DNA from 3 places in the Providencia sp. UF-183 genome. Region 2 is predicted to be linked to each of the others. Evidence: predicted binding sites of a transcription regulator. Region 2 holds the regulator's gene; each other region holds the start of a gene.
The links. Region 2 encodes PurR, which represses purine synthesis genes. Its sites were predicted from a motif close to CANGCAAACGTTTGCNTG; they were not measured.
Positions count from the first base shown of each region.

Region 1: gltS (sodium/glutamate symporter) is a predicted target of PurR. The motif match lies at 4,433-4,450, and genes of this name have one in related genera.
Region 3: carA (glutamine-hydrolyzing carbamoyl-phosphate synthase small subunit) is a predicted target of PurR. The motif match lies at 2,747-2,764, and genes of this name have one in related genera.

Region 1 is NZ_JBSICD010000017.1:31,346-38,488, reverse strand. It holds gene spoT (bifunctional GTP diphosphokinase/guanosine-3',5'-bis pyrophosphate 3'-pyrophosphohydrolase) at 1-135, shown strand, start outside; gene trmH (tRNA (guanosine(18)-2'-O)-methyltransferase TrmH) at 141-854, shown strand; gene recG (ATP-dependent DNA helicase RecG) at 870-2,951, shown strand; gene gltS (sodium/glutamate symporter) at 3,050-4,264, opposite strand; gene AC4IFT_RS15535 (uracil-xanthine permease family protein) at 4,501-5,889, shown strand; gene AC4IFT_RS15530 (AsmA family protein) at 6,001-7,143, shown strand, end outside.
Region 2 is NZ_JBSICD010000020.1:4,159-11,301, forward strand. It holds gene punC (purine nucleoside transporter PunC) at 176-1,399, opposite strand; gene punR (DNA-binding transcriptional activator PunR) at 1,520-2,425, shown strand; gene purR (HTH-type transcriptional repressor PurR) at 2,432-3,457, opposite strand; gene sodB (superoxide dismutase [Fe]) at 3,887-4,465, opposite strand; gene AC4IFT_RS16965 (nucleotidyltransferase domain-containing protein) at 4,730-5,509, opposite strand; gene AC4IFT_RS16970 (Grx4 family monothiol glutaredoxin) at 6,301-6,645, shown strand; gene rnt (ribonuclease T) at 6,719-7,143, opposite strand, start outside.
Region 3 is NZ_JBSICD010000003.1:106,994-114,136, reverse strand. It holds gene carB (carbamoyl-phosphate synthase large subunit) at 1-1,336, opposite strand, end outside; gene carA (glutamine-hydrolyzing carbamoyl-phosphate synthase small subunit) at 1,350-2,513, opposite strand; gene dapB (4-hydroxy-tetrahydrodipicolinate reductase) at 2,959-3,780, opposite strand; gene ispH (4-hydroxy-3-methylbut-2-enyl diphosphate reductase) at 4,071-5,024, opposite strand; gene fkpB (FKBP-type peptidyl-prolyl cis-trans isomerase) at 5,005-5,475, opposite strand; gene lspA (signal peptidase II) at 5,559-6,062, opposite strand; gene ileS (isoleucine--tRNA ligase) at 6,062-7,143, opposite strand, start outside.

The DNA.
Region 1 (7,143 bases), on a different contig from region 2:
ACTGAGGAAAAAGATGGCCGCGTATACTGCGCCTTTATCCGCCTTACCACTAAAAACCGTGTTCAGCTGGCAAATGTTATGCGCAAAATACGTATCATGCCAGATGTTCTACGCGTAAGCCGAAACCGTAACTAACGAATATGAATGAACGCCGCTATCGCCGCATTTGCCAAATGATGGCGATGCGGCAGCCAGACCTCACAATTTGCCTTGAAGAAATCCATAAACCCCATAATGTTTCTGCGATAGTCCGCAGTGCTGATGCTGTAGGGATTCACCAAATCCATGCTATTTGGCCAGATCAACACGTCAAGTTATCCGTCTCTTCCGCCGCTGGCAGTAACAGTTGGGTAAAAGTTATCTCTCATCAGTCAACTGAAGAGGCTATTTCACAAATAAAATCGCAAAACATGCAGGTATTAGCGACAAACTTGTCCGAACATGCCGTTGATTTTCGTGAAATTGATTACACCCGCCCAACGTGTATTATGATGGGGCAAGAGAAAAAAGGCATTTCACAAAAAGCGCTCGCACTGGCAGATAAGCACATTATCATTCCCATGGCAGGCATGGTTCAATCATTGAATGTTTCCGTCGCCTCTGCCTTAATACTCTATGAAGCGCAAAGACAACGGCAGTTAGCGGGAATGTATGATCGCGAACATAGCGTTTTATCTGAACAAGAACAGCAAGAATGGCTGTTTGAAGGGGGTTACCCCGTGCTCGCCGAAGTGGCTAAACGCAAAGGTTTACCGCGCCCGCATATCAATGAACAAGGGCAAATTGAAGCCACTGAGGATTGGTGGGTACAAATGCAACTAACTGAAAAAATGAAAAGACAACAATTTGGTTAAGGAAAAGGAAAGAACATGAATAATGGGTTACTTGATACCATTTCACTGACTTCTCTACATGGAATTGGTGCTAGCCAGTCAGAAAAAATGCGTAAAATCGGTTTGAACACCGTTCAAGACCTACTTCTTCATTTTCCTCTGCGCTACGAAGACCATACCCGTTTGTACCAAATCAAAGACCTTCTACCTGGAACAACTGCCACCATTACTGGTGAAGTACTCCAAACAAAAGTGGTTTTTGGCCGAAAGCGCATGATGACCTGCCTCATAACTGATGGCACTGGCAACTTAACATTGCGCTTTTTTAATTTCTCTGCTGCGATGAAAAACAACTTAGCAGAAGGCCGGCAAGTTACCGCCTATGGTGAAATTCGCAGAGGTAATACAGGCCCTGAAATTATTCACCCTGAATATAAAGTCTCCCAAGATACGGGCAACATCGCATTACAAGAAAACCTTACGCCAGTTTACCCTACAACTGAAGGCGTTCGCCAAGCCACGTTACGTAAAGTCATGGATCAAGCTCTGACCATGCTTGATAACGGAAAGATTAAAGAGTTACTTCCTGAAGAGCTGAGTCGTGGCATGATAAGCCTGCCTGATGCAATACGGCTTCTTCATAATCCACCACCGAATGTGGCACTCAGTGAGCTAGAAAAAGGCCATCACCCCGCGCAGAAACGTTTGGTACTTGAAGAATTATTAGCTCACCACTTAAGCATGTTGGCGATCCGAGCAGGTAACGAACGTTTGTATGCACAGCGGCTCACCTCTAGCGGTAAACTAAAAGCACAGTTACTCGCACAGCTGCCTTTCTCACCGACCAATGCACAGAACCGTGTGGTGGGGGAAATTGAAGCTGATCTTGCGAAAGATGCACCAATGATGCGCCTAATCCAAGGGGATGTGGGATCGGGGAAAACCCTTGTCGCTGCACTAGCCGCAGTCTGTGCTATCGAGAATGGTAAACAAGTCGCCTTAATGGCACCGACTGAAATTTTAGCGGAACAACATGCTAACACCTTCAAACAATGGCTCGAGCCATTAGGCATCAAAGTCGGCTGGCTTGCAGGCAAACAAAAGGGCAAAGCACGGGAACAACAGCAAGAAGCTATTGCAAACGGCGACGTTTCGATGGTGGTTGGTACACATGCCATTTTTCAGGAGCAAGTGAAGTTTAATGCTCTTGGGCTGGTTATCATTGATGAACAACACCGTTTTGGTGTTCACCAGCGCCTCGCTCTGCGTGAAAAAGGTGAACAACAAGGGTTCCACCCTCATCAACTCATTATGACCGCTACGCCAATCCCACGTACATTGGCGATGACAGCCTATGCGGACTTAGATACTTCGGTGATTGATGAACTCCCGCCGGGACGAACGCCCGTAACGACCGTCGCCATCCCGGATACACGACGTAATGATATTATCGAACGTGTACGCCAAGCCTGTATTGATGAAGGTCGCCAAGCCTATTGGGTATGTACGCTTATCGAAGATTCCGAGCTATTAGAAGCGCAAGCGGCTCAGGTAACCAGTGAAGAATTGGCGCTTGCACTCCCTGAACTTAAAGTGGGTTTAGTCCACGGGCGAATGAAGCCTGCGGAAAAGCAAAGCATTATGGCGGCATTCAAAAATAATGAAATTCAGCTACTTGTCGCAACAACCGTGATTGAGGTTGGGGTTGATGTCCCGAATGCCAGTCTAATGATTATCGATAACCCTGAACGTTTAGGTCTTGCTCAACTTCACCAGTTAAGAGGCCGCGTAGGTCGTGGCGCGATTGCTTCTCACTGCGTACTGTTGTACAAAACACCTCTCACACATACTGCAAAACAGCGCCTACAAGTGTTACGTGATAGCAATGATGGGTTCGTCATCGCCCAGAAGGACTTAGAAATTCGTGGGCCGGGGGAGTTATTAGGCACAAGGCAAACAGGTAATGCGGAATTTAAAGTGGCAGACTTACTTCGTGACCAATATATGTTGCCAGAAGTGCAACGGATCGCCCGCCATATTCAACAGCAATACCCTGAGAATGCACAACAAATTATTGAACGTTGGCTACCTGAGCGTGAACAATATGGGCATGCTTAAGCCCATAATCAAACCTCTGAACACTTCCCTTTAAACGAAAATTGCCGTGAATTTATTCACGGCAATACCTGTTTTACTATCAATGATTAGAATATAAATTATCCCGCAATCGTCGGGAAAACGGGTAACATTAAATACAATTTGATGACAATAGCATTCACGATATCAATAAAGAATGCACCAACCATTGGCACAACTAAGAATGCTAAGTGGGATGGTCCCAATCTATCCGTTACGGCTTGCATGTTGGCAATCGCCGTTGGTGTCGCACCTAAACCAAAACCACAATGCCCCGCCGCTAAAATAGCAGCATCGTAGTTTTTACCCATCACTCGGAAGGTGACAAAAATCGCATATCCTGCCATTACGCACGCTTGTACCGCAAGAATGACAATCATTGGAATTGCTAATGATGCTAATTCCCATAATTTTAAGCTCATTAATGCCATGGCTAAAAACAGCGATAAACTGACGTTACCTAATACGGAAACTGCACGGTCAAATACCCGATAAAAACCCAGTATGGATAAGCCATTACTGAGGATCACACCAACAAAAAGAACACACACAAATTTTGGTAAAGCGAAAACTGTTTCCGCTAATAAACCCGAAAGGTAGCTACCGACCAGTAAACAAATTGCGATTAAAGCGATAGTTTCAATGAGCACCATTGAGCTTATCATACGACCTGACTGTGGCTTTTCAAACGCGGTGGGTACGTCTTTATCGTCTTCTAAGGTACCTGGCGTAGGGATATTTCGCGTTAGGAAACGTGCAACAGGGCCACCAATCAACCCACCTAAGACCAATCCAAATGTTGCACAGGCCATTGCAACTTCGGTTGCACTTTTAAAACCATAGCTCTCGGAGAAAATTTTTCCCCATGCTGCGCCTGTACCATGACCACCAGACAGCGTGATTGAACCAGCAAGTAACCCCATTAATGGGTCTAGTCCCAGCAATTTAGCGAGGGCGATCCCCACTGTATTCTGAACAAGTAATAAGCCGACAACCACAAAAATAAAGATAAACAGGGCTTTACCACCTGCTTTCAAACTCGCTAGGTTGGCATTTAAACCAATGGTGGCAAAGAAAGCCAACATCATCGGTTCTTGCAGTGATAAGTCGAAAGATAAGCTCCAGTCAAACATTTGCTTCAGCAAAAGTAGACTAAAAGCAACTAACAATCCGCCTGCAACAGGCTCTGGAATTGTATATTTTTCTAAAAAAGGAACGGTTTTAACGAGTTTCCGCCCAAGCAATAGTACTAGTGTTGCTGCTACCAAAGTCCCGTAGACATCAAGATGATACATTTACGTACCTCGTCTGTTGTTAAAATTATAAAATATTAGTAAGACGTTAATATCTTCCTTAAAACGCCAAAAACAGGTGAACAGATTAGAAAAAAAAACTGTTATAAATACAAGTTAAAAGATATAAAAATGTGATGAACTTAGTTTAACTATTTACAATATTTATTTTGCGCAAACGATTGCTTTTTAATTTGATCGCTTTACAATGCGTTTTTTGTTGGTGGGAAATGAAGGCAATGAATACAGCAACGTCTGAAAAACAAAATACAGAATCAACCATAAATACCCAGAGCGAGCTCATCTATAAATTAGAAGACAGGCCACCGCTTCCCCAAGCCCTGTTTGCGGCTGGGCAGCATCTCCTCGCGATGTTTGTTGCTGTTATCACCCCCGCCATGCTGATTTGCCAAGCCCTCGGCTTGCCTGCACACGATACCCAACGCATTATTAGCATGTCTTTATTTGCCTCTGGTGTTGCCTCTTTAATTCAAATCAGAGCATGGGGGCCGATTGGTTCAGGGTTGTTATCTATTCAAGGAACCAGTTTCAACTTTGTTGCACCTTTAATCATGGGCGGTGTTGCACTCAAGCAAGGCGGGGCGGATATTCCATCCATGATGGCAGCACTATTTGGTACATTATTAGTCGCTGCACTCACTGAAGTCATTTTATCTCGCTTCTTGCATTTAGCACGTCGCGTCATTACCCCGCTGGTGTCTGGTGTGGTCGTGATGATTATTGGGTTATCGCTGATCCAAGTCGGGCTAACCTCCATTGGCGGTGGCTATAGCGCAATTAGTGATAACACCTTCGGTTCCCCCGACTATTTAATTTTGGCGGGCATCGTTCTTGCGGTCATTATTTTACTCAATCGCCAAAAAAACCCGTATTTGCGCGTTGCCTCTTTGGTGATTGCAATGGCTGTGGGCTACCTTGCAGCGTGGTGGATGGATATGTTGCCAAATGCGCAGCCGACTGAGCCAAACCAATCCTTTATTACTGTTCCGGAGCCTTTTTATTACGGGCTGTCATTTGACTGGAACCTGTTAGTCCCACTGATTTTAATCTTTATGGTGACCTCTTTGGAAACCATTGGTGATATTACCGCAACCTCTGACGTTTCAGAGCAACCTGTCCGCGGCCCACTTTATATGAAACGCATTAAGGGCGGTGTATTAGCAAATGGCTTAAACTCAATGGTTTCTGCCGTATTTAATACTTTCCCTAATTCCTGTTTTGGTCAGAACAACGGGGTTATTCAGTTAACGGGTGTGGCTAGCCGCTATGTGGGTTATATCGTCGCATTAATGCTTGTTTTGCTGGGGCTATTCCCTGCTGTTGCTGGGTTTGTACAGCAAATCCCTGAGCCTGTTCTTGGCGGTGCAACTATTGTGATGTTTGGTACCATTGCAGCATCTGGCGTGCGTATTGTTTCCCGTGAGCCACTCAACCGCCGAGCGATTATGATTATCGCGCTGTCCCTTGCCGTTGGCATGGGCGTTTCACAACAGCCGTTAATTCTGCAATTTGCCCCTGATTGGCTGAAAACCTTATTCTCTTCTGGTATTGCCGCAGGCGGATTAACGGCAATTGTGCTGAATTTAGTTTTCCCACTCGAAAAATAATCTTTTATCTAAACCGCTAGAGTTGAATATTCTGGCGGTTCTTCTGTATGCTATCCTTAAATTGTCGCGATATTAAACGCATTCCCCCGCAAATTTGAGGAGCAGTTAGCTGTGAAATGGTTAATTAAATTTGTTACCTACGCATTCTTGCTACTGCTGCTATTGTTTATCGCCGCCTACATAGGATTACAAACGCGCTGGGGCGCTTCCTATTCGAGCCAATTCCTTAGCAAATTTACTGACTACGATATCCATGTAGGGATTATGGGCCATGAATTTTCCAATCCCGGGGAATTCATCTTCCAAGATGTTAAATTAGCGTCACAAAACAAAGATTTGTCCTTAGATGCACGCCAAATCGTGGTTGATGTGAATTGGCGCAATATCTTCAGCGGCACAGCAATTCACCGCTTCGTCATCACACAAGGTGAGCTTTCCACCACCGTATCCCCTGAATCAACACCACTGCCTATTTCGGCGAGTATTCTGCAATTTGAAAATAGCCAATTAACCCTTAAACAAGGTGATGAAACCATTTCCGCCACGGGCTTTACTGGTGGGATCACGCCATGGAAACCAACAGTTAATCACCCGTTTGGCTATGGTGATTTTCGGTTTACCGCTAACCAGTTAAAAATTAATGAATTACCATTTAAAAATGTCGCGCTGACTGGAAAATTGCAAGAGCAAGTCACTGAAATCAGCAAAGCAAGTGCCTACCTGAATAACGGTTATATTGTGGGTGAAGGAAAAGTGTTTACTGATGGGGCAATAACCATTGATTCCTTGGCAATGAATAAGGTTGGCTGGGAAAACAATGTTGATTTCGATACATTATTTGATGCGATTAATAGTGATAGAACCATTCAAATCAAAAATCTTGAATTAACCAATATTGATATTCAAGGAAAAGACTGGGCGCTTTCAGGGCTGAGTACACAAATCGATCAACTCAGTTTGGTCAGAGGCAGTTGGACAAGCCCTAAAAGTAAAATCAGCTTTAACGTTGACCAGTTGGTCATCAAAGATCAGCAACTTAGTACACTAATTGGTGACCTAAATATTGATGGAGACAAACTCAACATCAATAAATTATCAGGCTACTACAACAAAGGCGTATTTAATTTAAGTGGTGCTTGGCAACGTAATGACCAACTTCTTACCATTAATGAAGGTAAATTAGGTGGCATTTTATATACCTTGCCAGAAACATGGCTGACCTTTTTTGCTGAGCCCGCGCCATCTTGGCTGTCT
Region 2 (7,143 bases):
AGTGAATGATGCGTTAAAGCGCATTTTTAAGCAAATACTTCCTGTTACTGAATATGACAAAAGTGCCGCCAGTGCCTACAGTTAGCTTAAGAATAATATATTTGGTGAACGGTCAGTTTGTAATTAAAAACTGCGCCGCATAGCTGCGGCACAGTGTATAACGAATCTAAAGCAATTAATTTGCTTGGCAATCTGCTTGCTTCAATGTTTTTTCACATTTAACAGCACAACGTTGCATAAAGTAACCAATCGCCATTGGGATAATAGTAAAGGCCATCACACCCGTTGTTGCAAGAAGCGGGTCAAAGGCTAAAGCAGAAACTAACAAACTTGCCAAGAAACATAAGCCAAGTTGTAAGGCGTTTTGTAAGGCGGCTGCTTTACCACTTGCGCTAGGGAAGGTATTTAACGCTTTTGAAACGGCTATTGGGTACGACGCCCCGTTCATGGCAGCCATAAAGCAAAATGGAATTAAAATCATGGTTAATGATGGTGTGGTATAGATAGCCATGATGAATAAGATAGACATGCTAACCGCATAACCAATTAATAGTAGCGGGAATAAGGTTTCGGCACGTACTTTGGCTAAAACTAAACGGCAACCATAACCACCAACAATGAAAGCAAGAGTTTGGGGGATGTAGCTTAATCCAATATCCGCAGGGTTAAAGCCCATATTGCGCAGAATAAACGGCGAACCGGTTAGCCAAGCAAAAAAGCCCGCACTGCAAGAGGCATAAACTAAAACGTTGCCACTGAAGATTGGTGAGCTCAGTAATTTACCAAATGAAACTTTGGCTTGAGGCTGGTTTTCATCCTCGTGTTTTTTGACAGACACATTTTTGAGGAAAAACGTTGGTAACAGTAATAACACACCGACAGCCATCAAGATTAAAAAGATAGCTTCCCAAGTTTGGTGTTCGAGCACCCATGCTCCTAATAACGGCGCAAGTGCAGGGGAGAGCGCGACTAATGGCATGATTGATGCAAACACTTTTTGGGTGCTTGCCTCATCATAGCGGTCAATAACAAGGGCTTGCCATAAAACGGCGGCGGAGCAAACACCAACGGCTTGTAAAAAGCGTAAAGTTAATAACTGTGTTGCTGTAGTGACCCAAAAAATTGCCAAACTGCTCACAATAAAGATAGTCAGCCCAACAATTAACACTGGTTTGCGGCCAAGTTTGTCTGAAAGTGGGCCCCAAAGTAGCTGAGCAAACGCGAAGCCCGCTAAAAAGATACTGAGAGAAGCACTGATAGCCCCTTCGGTTGTGTGCAACGTGGTCTGCATTGCACCAAAAGCAGGCAGGTACATATCAATGGCTAAAAACCCCAACATGCTTAATCCAGCAAGATATAGCATAAATCCAGGGGAATTTTTTTTCGCAGTCGTCATAATTATTTACTTATCTGATATTTAAAAAAATGTTAACGGTAGTGCCATTGTATAGGCTATTTTTTTGTCTTGTGAAACGGTAATATTTGGATCTTGCCATCAAAATATTTGAAAGGAGATGCTATGTGGTCTGCTCATGCTCTTGAAGTGATTGATGCGGTTGCTCGGACGGGGAGTTTCAGTGGTGCCGCAGATGAGTTACACCGCGTGCCGTCGGCAATTAGCTATACAGTTAAACAAGTTGAAGAATGGTTGGCAGTCCCTTTGTTTGAACGGCGACACCGAGACGTTGTTTTAACCGAGGCAGGGCTGATTTTTATTAAAGAAAGCCGATCTGTTATCAAAAAAATGACAGAGACCCGTCATCAATGCCAACAAGCTGCGAATGGCTGGAGAGGTCAGTTCAGTATAGCGGTAGACTGCATCGTTAAGCCTCAACGCACCGAGCAGCTTATCCTCGATTTTTATCGTCATTTTCCTGATATTGAATTGTATATACACCCCGAGGTTTTTAATGGTGTTTGGGATGCATTAGCTGATGGTCGAGTAGATGTCGCCATTGGCGCAACACGGGCTTCACCAATTGGTGAACGTTATAGTTTTCGAGATATGGGGTTTATGTCGTGGATGTGTGTTGCAAGCCCTGACCATCCTTTAGCGAAAATAGGGCATAGCCTAACAGACGATGAAATGCGTGAGTATCCAAGTTTGTGCTTAGAAGATACATCTCGTAGCTTACCTAAACGCGATACTTGGGCGTTGGATAACCAACGGCGTTTAGTTGTCCCCTATTGGGAAAACGGCTTAGCCTGTTTAGCTAATGGGCTGTGTGTGGGGATGGTCCCTGAACATCGTGCAGCACCATTGTGTGCTGAAGGTAAATTGGTAGAATTGACACTGGCACAACCATTTCCATCAAGCCCATGCTGTTTAACATGGGTAGAGAAAAATACCTCTCCTGCGCTGAGTTGGTTATTAGATTATCTTGGTGATAATGAAACGCTCAACGCGGAGTGGTTATCAACATAAGTTGAGTTATCGGCGATAGTCAATAAATGGGCCGTCAGCAACAGAACGACGCTCAACGAGACGAGGGTGAACTTCAATAGTTTGAGCGTCTTCGCGCTTATTCACAATACGGTCTAGTAACATTGCGAACGCCATTTGACCCAAACGCTCTTTAGGTTGGTGGATTGTTGTCAATGCAGGGGTGAAATAGCGTGCGTTTCGCACATTGTCGTAACCGATGATGGAAATGTCTTGTGGAACACGCAAGCCCATTTCATCCGCGGCGCAAATAGCACCCATAGCCATGATATCACCACCACAGAAAACAGCAGTAGGGCGCTGTTTATGGCTTAAAATCTGCATCATCGCTTTATAGCCAGACTCTGGTTCAAAGTCCCCTTGAACAATCCACTCTTCTTTTAAGGTTACTTTGGCTTCTTCCATGGCTTTTTGGAAACCAGTCAGACGACCAATCCCTGTATTACGCTCAAGGGAGCCTGGGATCACACCAATGTCACGGTGACCTCTATCAATCAGGTAACGCCCTGCGAGATAGCCCCCATGGAATGAATTGTCGATAATGCTATCGGTGAAATCCCCGCGGGAAGTTCCCCAATCCATCACAACCATTGGAATATTACGATAATCTTCAAGCATCCCGATAAGTGTATCGGGGTATTCGGAACACATAACCAGCAAGCCATCGACACGTTTTTGCGCCAACATCTGTAAGTAGGCTTTTTGTTTACCAAGATTATTGTGAGAGTTACAGAGGATCAGTGTATAGCCTTTTTCGTAGCAGCTATTTTCAACGGACTCAATAACTTCTGCAAAGTAAGGGGCCTCACTTGATGTTGCTAACAAACCAATCGATTTGGTGTGGTTCACTTTTAAGCTACGGGCAACCGCACTAGGCGAATAATTGAGCGATTTGATAGCAGCCCAAACTGCCGCTTTGGTATCATCAGCCACAAAGCGCGTTTTATTAATAACATGGGATACGGTAGTGGTAGAGACGCCAGCGCGTTTCGCCACATCTTTAATCGTTGCCATGGGGGAACAAAACTCCTGACCAACTATAGGTCTCTCTAAGAATTCTAGTTAAAAAATTACCTGCATATTGATGCATAGATCCTTTGCTGGCAATAATTTAGCGATTTGTTGTCGATTTTGTCTGATCTAGCGCAAAAACGAAAGAAATAATTGATGTTATAACATGTGATATAGACACTGGTTTTGCTTTTTTGGATGTGTATACTCAGTAACCTTAATGTTTATGTGGTTATCATTAATTCAATTTTGTTAGGATGAGAGGAACTCATGGATACAGATGTTAAATATGGAATACTAGCAGCAGTGGGTTCATTAGCGATGATTATTTTCATTGCTGTACATTTATTTTAGTTGTGTTTCATCTTCATTGGGTGAATAAATAAGGGCGAGTAATAACTCGCCCTTATTCTATTGGGAAAACATATTAAATTAAGCTAAGTTCTCTTCTACGAACTTCCAGTTTACTAGCGCCCAGAAGTTTTCTAAGTATTTAGGGCGCGCATTACGGTAATCGATGTAGTAAGCGTGTTCCCAAATATCAACTGTTAAAACTGGTTTGTCGTCACCTGAAATAGGTGTTGCTGCATTGGAAGTATTGACGATTGCTAAGCTGCCATCGGCTTTCTTAACTAACCAAGTCCAACCTGCACCGAAGTTTTTGGTCGCTGCATCCGTAAATTGCGCTTTAAACTCAGCGAAAGAACCAAATGCCTTATTGATAGCATCTGCAACTTTACCTGTTGGCTCGCCACCTGCATTTGGCGCTAAGCAATTCCAATAAAAAGTATGGTTCCAAACTTGGGCAGCATTGTTAAATACGCCAGCTTCAGATGTTTTGATGATTTCTTCTAAAGATTTACCTTCAAAGTTAGTGCCTTTGATTAAGTTGTTTAAGTTAACAACGTAGGTATTGTGGTGTTTACCATAGTGGTATTCTAAGGTCTCAGCTGAAATATAAGGTTCTAAAGCATCTTTAGCATACGGTAGAGCGGGAAGTTCAAATGACATGACGTACTCCTTGATTGCTTTTGTATCAAAACATATGGGTGTTTGCTCGTAAAGTGAGCGAAATATTGTGCTTCGTTGTTTATCTACAGTTTTTTTGCCAGATGGCCTGTATGATTCTTAATATGTTAATAGTAACACGATTAACCCTATAAAGGGTAAAGGTAATCGTGTTGATAGTATGTTAACAACCAAATATTTGAATAATGTGTTATTGAAAGATAACGCCGTTAGGCGTTTTTACACATAAAAAGCGACCCTTGAAAGCTATTCAATTATATCGAGCATTTCTCGAAGAAGTTTCTCTGAAAGCATAGAACTTGCATCTGGTGGGAAATCCGTTCTCAGTGCAACATAACCTGTGAGTGCATTTTTTATAGAGGACTTAACTGAGTTTCGGTTGTGGCTAGCAAGAGTACTCGCCAGTATTTTCTCTGGGTCTAGGCCAAGTTGTTCTATGCGCCTAACTTCTCGTTGGGGCATCCCTGTACGGCGATACAACATTGGGCCAAGGATTTGCTCGCGAAAAAAAGAAATCATGCCAATTGCTTCATAGAGCTCACCACGTGCTAATTTAACGGTTGCATAATGAAGCCAAATCCATGCTCTTTCTTCAAACCAATTTGATGATTTTTCAGGCCAGTGGGGTTGTGATAATGCTAATTTCGCGTTGATGGTATTTTCTTCTCGTGCAAATAAGATGGCAGGGTTTTCAACACGATGTTCAAGCATATTCAAAGTGATAAATTTCAAATCCACATGTAAAAGCGGTGGGCCATATAAGCAAATTAGTAACCGAGGTTCTCCTACATGGTGCCCAGTGAAGGCATTAAGTAGTGAGCCGATATTACTTGCAAATTTTTGTTTATCAGATTGAATCTCATCGTAGTATTCATCTTTAATGACGAGGATAAAATCTAAATCTGAGTACTCATCAAATCCGCCATGCACAAGTGAGCCACCGCCAAGCAGTGCATCGACTCTAAAATCATGACGGATAATCGATATTAAGTGATTGATAAACGAGTAGTGAGAAGAGGGCAGCATGTCTGGAAGGCTCCTAAATTTAAAAAAGCCCTACAGAATAAGTTAACTAAGGCACTCATTGATTAAGATTAAATTAAAATTAGATAAAGTGGGTTGTAAAGGTTTTATATCAAGAGATTATGCAGGAACAATAGTAAGTAAGTATGGGATTTAGCCACGGACAACGACACTAGTTCCAGCCAATGAAGGTTCGTATTAAAAAAAGAACATTTATGAAAGCTATAGTGCTAAGTAAGTAGATAAAAGCTTTGAAAAATAGTGGCGTAATGTCCGGTTGTTGCCGATTTTTAATAATAAAAAATGCAATGAAAACAAAGAATGGAATGATTATTATCAGGGTTGTAATGGGGTTGCTGTGCATAAATTTCGTATTTTAGAAAAGTATAAGTTTATCCTTATTGGTAAGTAGCGCAAGCTCGATGTAAGGAAAACTAGGCTGATTTATTGCCATTTGAGAAGATTGACGTAAACGATAATAAAAGAAGAAGCGAAATATATTGGCGAATACGTAAAAAGGCTCGACAACTACGCCTAAAGTACAAGTAAATAGTATCTAAGTGAAAATGACGTGTTGCTGTAAAACAAGACATAGATTTATTTGACTTGAATCATAAATAAGTCACAATAGTAGCAAATCAAAAGAGGGGCAATCCCCCTCTTTTTTCATACAAATAGCCATCGACATATTTAAAACAAGATATCGTATTGCGTAGTATATTTTAGGGCTAAAAATCAACTATCTAGTTGATAAATAAAAATATACTAATCATGTTAATGTTAAGGAAGTAAAAATGACAACAATTGAAAGAATTGAGCGCCAAATTAAAGAAAACCCAATTTTATTATACATGAAGGGCTCACCAAAACTTCCGAGCTGTGGTTTTTCTGCTCAAGCGGTACAAGCCTTATCTTCATGTGGTGAGCGTTTCGCTTATGTCGATATTTTACAAAACCCAGATATTCGTGCAGAACTGCCAAAATATGCAAACTGGCCGACTTTCCCACAGTTATGGGTAGATGGTGAGCTAGTTGGCGGTTGTGACATCATTATGGAAATGTTTCAACGCGGTGAGTTGCAATCACTTATCAAAGAAACAGCTGATAAATATCGCCCAGAAGATGAAGCTAACGCATAATCTCTGATAATAAATCATAAAAAATCGCAGTAGGTAAAGGCAACGTGTTGTTTATCTACTGCGGTTTTTTTATTTATTTTTCGTCATCAATAATTGGCCAGCCACCAAGCTTCTTGAATTTATTCACGATTTCACAAAACAATAGTGCGGTACGATTAGTATCATACAATGCACCATGGGCTTGTTTACCATCAAATGGGATACCTGCACTGGCACATGCTTTAGCAAGAATTGTTTGACCAAACACTAAACCACTTAACGCTGCGGTATCGAAAGTAGCAAAAGGATGGAATGGGTTGCGTTTTAAACCTGCGCGTTCAGCTGCATTCATCACAAAGCTATGATCAAAGTTTGCATTATGAGCGACAATAATTGCGCGATTGCAATCGGTATTTTTCATACCTTTACGAACGACTTTGAAAATAGCATGTAACGCTTCATACTCACTGACGGCACCACGCAAAGGGTTTGTTGGGTCAATTCCTGTAAAAGCAAGCG
Region 3 (7,143 bases), on a different contig from region 2:
CGGCGCGGAATGCATCGGCAACAAACCAAATTCGCTCTGCACCCGCATCTTTTAATTCACGGCGAATGCGAGTGAGTGCTTCAGGATCATCTTGTTCAACTTTTGGATCAAAGCCTGTGGCGCCCACTTCTAAGCCACGTAACGCTTTTTGCATCGATTCTTGGAAAGTACGACCAATCGCCATCACTTCACCCACCGATTTCATTTGCGTGGTTAAACGATCGTTGGTGCCTGCAAATTTCTCAAAGTTAAAGCGCGGGATTTTAGTCACAACATAGTCGATGGAAGGCTCAAATGAAGCAGGTGTACGTCCACCAGTGATGTCATTCATCAGTTCATCGAGGGTGTAACCGACGGCTAGTTTCGCCGCAATCTTCGCGATTGGGAAGCCTGTCGCTTTAGAAGCCAGTGCTGACGAACGAGAAACCCGTGGGTTCATTTCAATAACAATTAAGCGCCCATCTTTCGGGTTAACTGAAAACTGAACGTTTGAACCGCCTGTCTCGACACCGATTTCACGCAACACCGCCATCGAGGCATCGCGCATAATTTGGTATTCTTTATCGGTCAGAGTTTGCGCTGGAGCGACAGTAATGGAGTCCCCCGTGTGGATCCCCATGGCGTCAAAGTTTTCAATTGAGCAGACAATAATGCAGTTGTCATTTTTATCGCGGACAACTTCCATTTCGTACTCTTTCCAACCAATCAATGACTCATCGATTAATAATTCGTTGGTTGGTGATAAATCTAAACCACGCGTACAAATTTCTTCAAACTCTTCGCGATTATACGCAATACCACCACCCGTACCGCCCATGGTAAATGATGGACGAATGATACATGGGAAACCCACGTCATCTGCAACGGCGTAGGCTTCTTCCATGTTATGGGCAATACCTGAGCGCGCAGTACCTAAACCAATTTTTTTCATTGCTTTATCAAAGCGTTGACGGTCTTCTGCTTTATCAATGGCATCTGCTGTTGCGCCAATCATGGTAACGCCAAACTCAGCAAGAACCCCTTTACGCTCCAGTTCAAGCGCACAGTTTAGTGCTGTTTGGCCACCCATTGTCGGTAAAACCGCATCAGGGCGTTCTTTTTCGATAATTTTACGCACCACTTCCCAATGAATTGGTTCGATATAGGTTGCGTCGGCCATTTCTGGGTCAGTCATAATCGTTGCAGGATTAGAGTTAACTAAAATGACGCGATAGCCTTCTTCACGTAAGGCTTTACAAGCTTGAGCACCTGAGTAATCAAACTCACATGCCTGACCGATAACAATCGGGCCCGCACCTAAAATCAGAATGCTTTTTATGTCTGTACGCTTTGCCATGATTTGCTCCCGATTATTGTGCGTTTTGACTTGGTGTGGTTTGACGATATTCGTTAATCAAATCAATGAAATGATCGAACAAACTTGCTGCATCATGTGGACCAGAACTTGCCTCTGGGTGTCCTTGGAAACTAAATGCAGGTTTATCCGTGCGATGAATACCCTGTAAAGTTCCATCAAACAGAGATTTGTGTGTCACACGCAATGTATCGGGTAATGTTGACTCATCAACCGCGAAACCGTGGTTTTGTGCCGTGATCATAACGACATCGTTATCTAAATCTTTAACTGGATGGTTTGCACCGTGATGGCCAAATTTCATTTTCAGCGTGTTTGCACCACTTGCTAAAGCCAATAACTGGTGCCCTAAGCAGATGCCAAAAACAGGAATATCTGTCGTTAAGAAGGTTTTAATCGCATTGATTGCATAATCACACGGGGCTGGGTCACCAGGGCCATTGGACAGGAAAATGCCGTCTGGATTCATCGCAAGCACCGTTTCTGCTGGTGTTGTCGCAGGGACAACCGTTAGCTGGCAACCACGATCAACTAACATACGCAGAATATTGCGTTTTGCGCCGAAATCATATGCGACAACATGAAGTGGCAGCTCTTCCGGCGATTTTGCACCTTGTTGCCCATCTTCTAACGTCCATGAGCCTTGAGTCCAGCTATATGCTTCTTTGGTACACACTTCTTTTGCCAAATCTAACCCATTAAGGCCGGAGAAATGGCGGGCCTTTTCTAGCGCTAATGCCACGTCAGGGTTATCCCCCGCAATAATGCACCCATTCTGCGCCCCTTTTTCTCTCAACAAACGGGTCAATTTACGTGTATCGATATCTGCGATTGCCACAACGTTGTGACGTTTCAGATACTCAGATAGCCCTTCTTGCCCGCGAAAGTTACTGTAAACCAATGGTAAGTCACGAATGATTAGGCCTTGTGCATGAACATTTGGAGATTCTTCGTCATCAGCATTAGTGCCGACATTACCAATATGGGGATAGGTGAGAGTAACAATTTGGCGGGAATAGGAAGGGTCTGTAATTATTTCTTGATATCCGGTCATTGACGTGTTGAAAACGACTTCTCCAACTGCGGCCCCTTCAGCACCGATGGCACGCCCGTGGAATTGGGTTCCGTCTTCCAGAACCAATATAGCTGACTTAATCAAAACACCCTCCGGAGAATAATAAATCACGTTTTTTGCATATTAATTCAGATTTTGCGATCTAAATCAATGCCAAAATGAGTTTTTAAGCAAATTTTTGGCAAATTGCGCGCATTCTAATGATGAGATAGGGTCTTGTCTAGAAAAAAATGCATTTTTTACACTTTTATCTTACTTTTATAGCGATCAACCCTAATTTAATCCACGTGACTACCATAATTGATAGCCAATATGAACAAGTAAACGGTTGCTAAGTAAGATAACTGTATATTTGATAATAACGCAGCTTAGATTGAGATTAAAGGGAAATTAACACGAGGAAAAGTCAGTTAAATCGAGGAAAGCAACTATAAAAAATGATTTAATATAAAATAATAATCAAAATCATTATAAACCAATAAATTATAATTATAAAATTGATTTATAATGATTTTTTTAAATTTAAAAACTAAATATCATCAAGGCAAAGTACGTCTTTCATATCATATAACCCAGATTTTTTGGCAAAAACCCAAGAAGAAGCCTTAATAGCGCCATTTGCAAATGTCATGCGGCTCGATGCCTTGTGTGTGATCTCCACGCGTTCACCGATATCAGCGAACATCGCAGTGTGTTCACCAACAATATCTCCAGCACGAATTGTTGCAAAACCGATAGTGCCTGCTTCACGCTCACCAGTGTAACCCTCACGACTATAGACTGCGCAGTCTTTTAGATCTTTCCCTAATGCACCCGCGATAGATTCACCCATTGCTAATGCCGTACCCGATGGCGCATCAACTTTATGACGATGGTGAGCTTCCACGATTTCAATATCCGTATACGTTCCCATCACTTTTGCTGCTTTTTCGAGTAATTTAAGCACCAAGTTAACACCAACACTAAAGTTGGCAGCGAAAACAATTGGGATGACTTTTGCTGCATCAGCAATGGCTTGTTTACCTTGTTCGTCAAAACCTGTTGTCCCGATAACCATCCCTTTTTGGTTTGCTTTACAAAATGCCAAATAATGCAGAGTGCCTTCGGGCCGAGTGAAATCGATAACAACATCAAAATCATCAACGACTTTATCAAGGGAGTCCGTAATATAAACGCCTAACTTGCCAACCCCCGCGAGCTCGCCTGCATCCACGCCAATCAGTGAGGAACCTTCTCGCTCAATAGCAGCGCCTAATTGAATGCCATCTTGTTGTTGTGCAGCTTGAATTAACTGCCGCCCCATACGACCACCTGAGCCGACAATAGCAACACGTACCACTGAATTTACCATGGTTCATCCTTTTTCATTATTGATGCAACTGACTAAATTTAAACTGTTATCCCAAACGAATATCAATTTTTTCGCGGGAAATTTAACTCATTATTGCGTTACAGATTAACCATCATAGTGAGATTCTGCCAGTATTAATCGACAGTTATTAACAAAAACGTAGAGCACAGACTAATTATCAGAAAAAGTGTTGATGATAAGAAAAATAGGGAAGGAAGATCGGAAATAGAAACAGGATAGAGCCACTTTGATGATGTAAAATGGCCCTTTGAACAGTATATGGCTATGTATTAGTTAATTTCTTTAACTTCTACGCGCAATTCTTTTGGCACTTCAAAAACAATATTTTCTTCTCGGCCTTGTAGCTCGACAACAGAATTAGCACCAAGTTCTTTAAGTCTATCAATGACTTGACGAACTAAAATATCAGGTGCCGATGCCCCTGCAGTTAGACCAATAATGTTTTTATCCGTTAACCACTCGGTTTTAATATCCTCTGCGCCATCAATCAAAAATGCAGGCTTTTGCATTCTTGATGCGAGTTCAGCGAGACGATTCGAGTTTGATGAGTTTTTTGAGCCAACCACTAGCACGATATCGGCACGCTCAGCCAGCTCTCTCGCCGCTTCTTGGCGGTTGGTTGTTGCATAGCAAATATCATCCTTACGTGGCCCAACAATGCTTGGGAAGCGCGCAGTCAATGCATCAATGACATCTGAAGTGTCATCAACGGAAAGAGTAGTTTGTGTCATAAACGATAAATTATTTTCGTCTTTGACTTTTAATTTCCAAACATCTTCAGGGCTTTCAACAAGGTACATGCCACCTTCAGGGTTGCTATATTGCCCCATTGTCCCTTCCACTTCAGGATGCCCCGCATGACCAATCAAAATCGCTTCTTTGCCTTTACGGCTTGCACGAGCGACTTCCATATGCACTTTAGTGACTAACGGGCATGTTGCATCAAATAGCATGGTCAAATCGCGAGAACGCGCTTCTTGACGGATAGCTTGGGACACACCATGAGCTGAGAAAATTAAGATCGAGCCATCTGGCACTTCAGAAATTTCTTCAATAAAAATAGCACCACGCTGGCGCAAATCATCAACAACATAACGGTTATGAACCACTTCATGACGAACATAGATAGGGGCGCCGTAAAGTTCTAATGCCCTTTCTACAATGCTAATTGCGCGGTCAACACCAGCACAAAAACCACGAGGGTTAGCCATTAATATTTGCATTGTGATTCTCCAATTGCGGGTCTACTTCAAGCACTTCAATTTCAAAGCTAATTTGTTGCTCAGCGAGTGGGTGATTAAAATCAACAGTGATAGACTCACCTTCAATTGATTTTACTACACCCGGCATTTCGCTGCCATTCATTGCCGTAAATAACATGATAGTCCCAATTTCAGGGATACCAGTATCCATAAAATCTCGCAATGAAAAATACTGAACTAAATCAGGGTTATGTTTACCAAAAACAGCCTCACCGGGTAATGAGAAGTTTTTCTTTTCACCTTCATTAAGCCCTATGAGTTCAGCCTCAAGTTCAGGTGATAATGAATCATTCCCTAACACAAACAACGCAGGCTTTCCTTGTGCGTGTGAAGAATCTGCTGTAGAGCCATCTTCCAGTTTCAATGTGAAATGCAGTAAAACTGCGCTCTGAGCCTGTATTTGAGTAGACATAAACCAAACCTATTTTGTCATAAAATTCAGCCCAGAAAATCTGGGCTGTGTGTTATTACATTGTAACCTATTGTACTACCAATTTATTTTGCTTTTTCCTGCTTTGGCTTTTCAGGTAAAAAACCTTCAAAAATAACTAAAGCAGCGCCAATACAAATTGCCATGTCAGCTAGGTTGAATGTTGGCCAATGCCAATTACCGACATAAACATCAAGGTAATCAACAACAAACCCATGAACCAGTCGATCACTAAGATTGCCAATTGCCCCGCCAATAATTAATGCGTAAGCAATATTGGATAAGCGTTTTTGCGCGCTTTGGCGATACATCATTACCATTAAAATAATGGAGATCCCCACCGCAATACCCGCAAAGAACCAACGCTGCCAGCCACCTTCATCAGCCAAGAAACTAAATGCCGCACCAAAATTTTGCGCGTACATAATGTTGAAAAAAGGCATTACAGCATGTGGTTCGTACAGATTTAGGTCTTTTAGCACTAACTGCTTTATTCCTAGATCTGCCACGATAATCACGATGGTCAACCATAGCCAACGCAAGCCAGTAGAACAAATAGGTGTCTTCATTAAGCAAACTTACGCGATTCGCCGTCACCGGCTACGTTAGTCACACAGCGACCACAAATTTCTGGTTGCTCGCTTGATGAGCCGATATCGCTCGCATAATGCCAACAACGAGGGCATTTTTCGCCTTCTGCTTTACTAAAGGCAATTTTAAGGCCTTTTAGCTCACTCTCTTGCGCATCAGCAGGCGCCGCTGCAATATCCGCGACAGTCGCTTGAGAAGTCAGCAGAACGAAACGCAGCTCATCACCTAAACTTTGTAGTTTATTCGCTAAGTCTTTATCTGCATACAACGTTACCGCAGCTTCTAATGAGCCACCGATGTGTTTATCTGTACGCGCTTGCTCTAACACTTTATTCACTTCACCGCGAACCGCTAGCAGTTCAGACCAGAAGCTGTTATTCATTTCATTTGACTCATTTAAGCCAAATAAGCCGTTATACCATTCTTCGGTCAAAACAAATTGAGCACGTTTACCCGGTAACTCATTCCAGATTTCATCTGAAGTGAAGGAAAGAACAGGGGCAATCCAACGCACTAACGCTTCAACGATATGGTACAGAGCCGTTTGGCAGCTACGGCGGGCTAAGCTGTCGCCTTTCGCTGTGTATTGACGGTCTTTAATGATGTCCAGATAGAATGAACCCATTTCGATAGAACAGAAATGCATTAAACGCTGAATAACGGACAAGAAGTCATATTCATCATACGCTTTAGTGATTTCTTGTTGTGCTTCAAGCGCACGGCTTACTGCCCAGCGGTCTAACACCACCATATCTTCTGGCTTCACCATGTCCGTTTCTGGATTGAAACCGTTAAGGTTTGCCAACAAGAAACGTGCGGTGTTACGAATACGACGATATGAATCCGCAGCACGTTTTAAGATTTCATCAGAAACAGCGATTTCGCCTGTGTAATCCGTTGAAGCAACCCATAAGCGCAGGATATCCGCACCCAGTTTGTTCATTACGTCTTGTGGACTCACCGTGTTGCCTAATGATTTAGACATTTTACGGCCTTGGCCATCCACAGTGAAACCGTGCGTTAACACTTGGCGATATGGCGCTTTGCCTTTCATTGCCG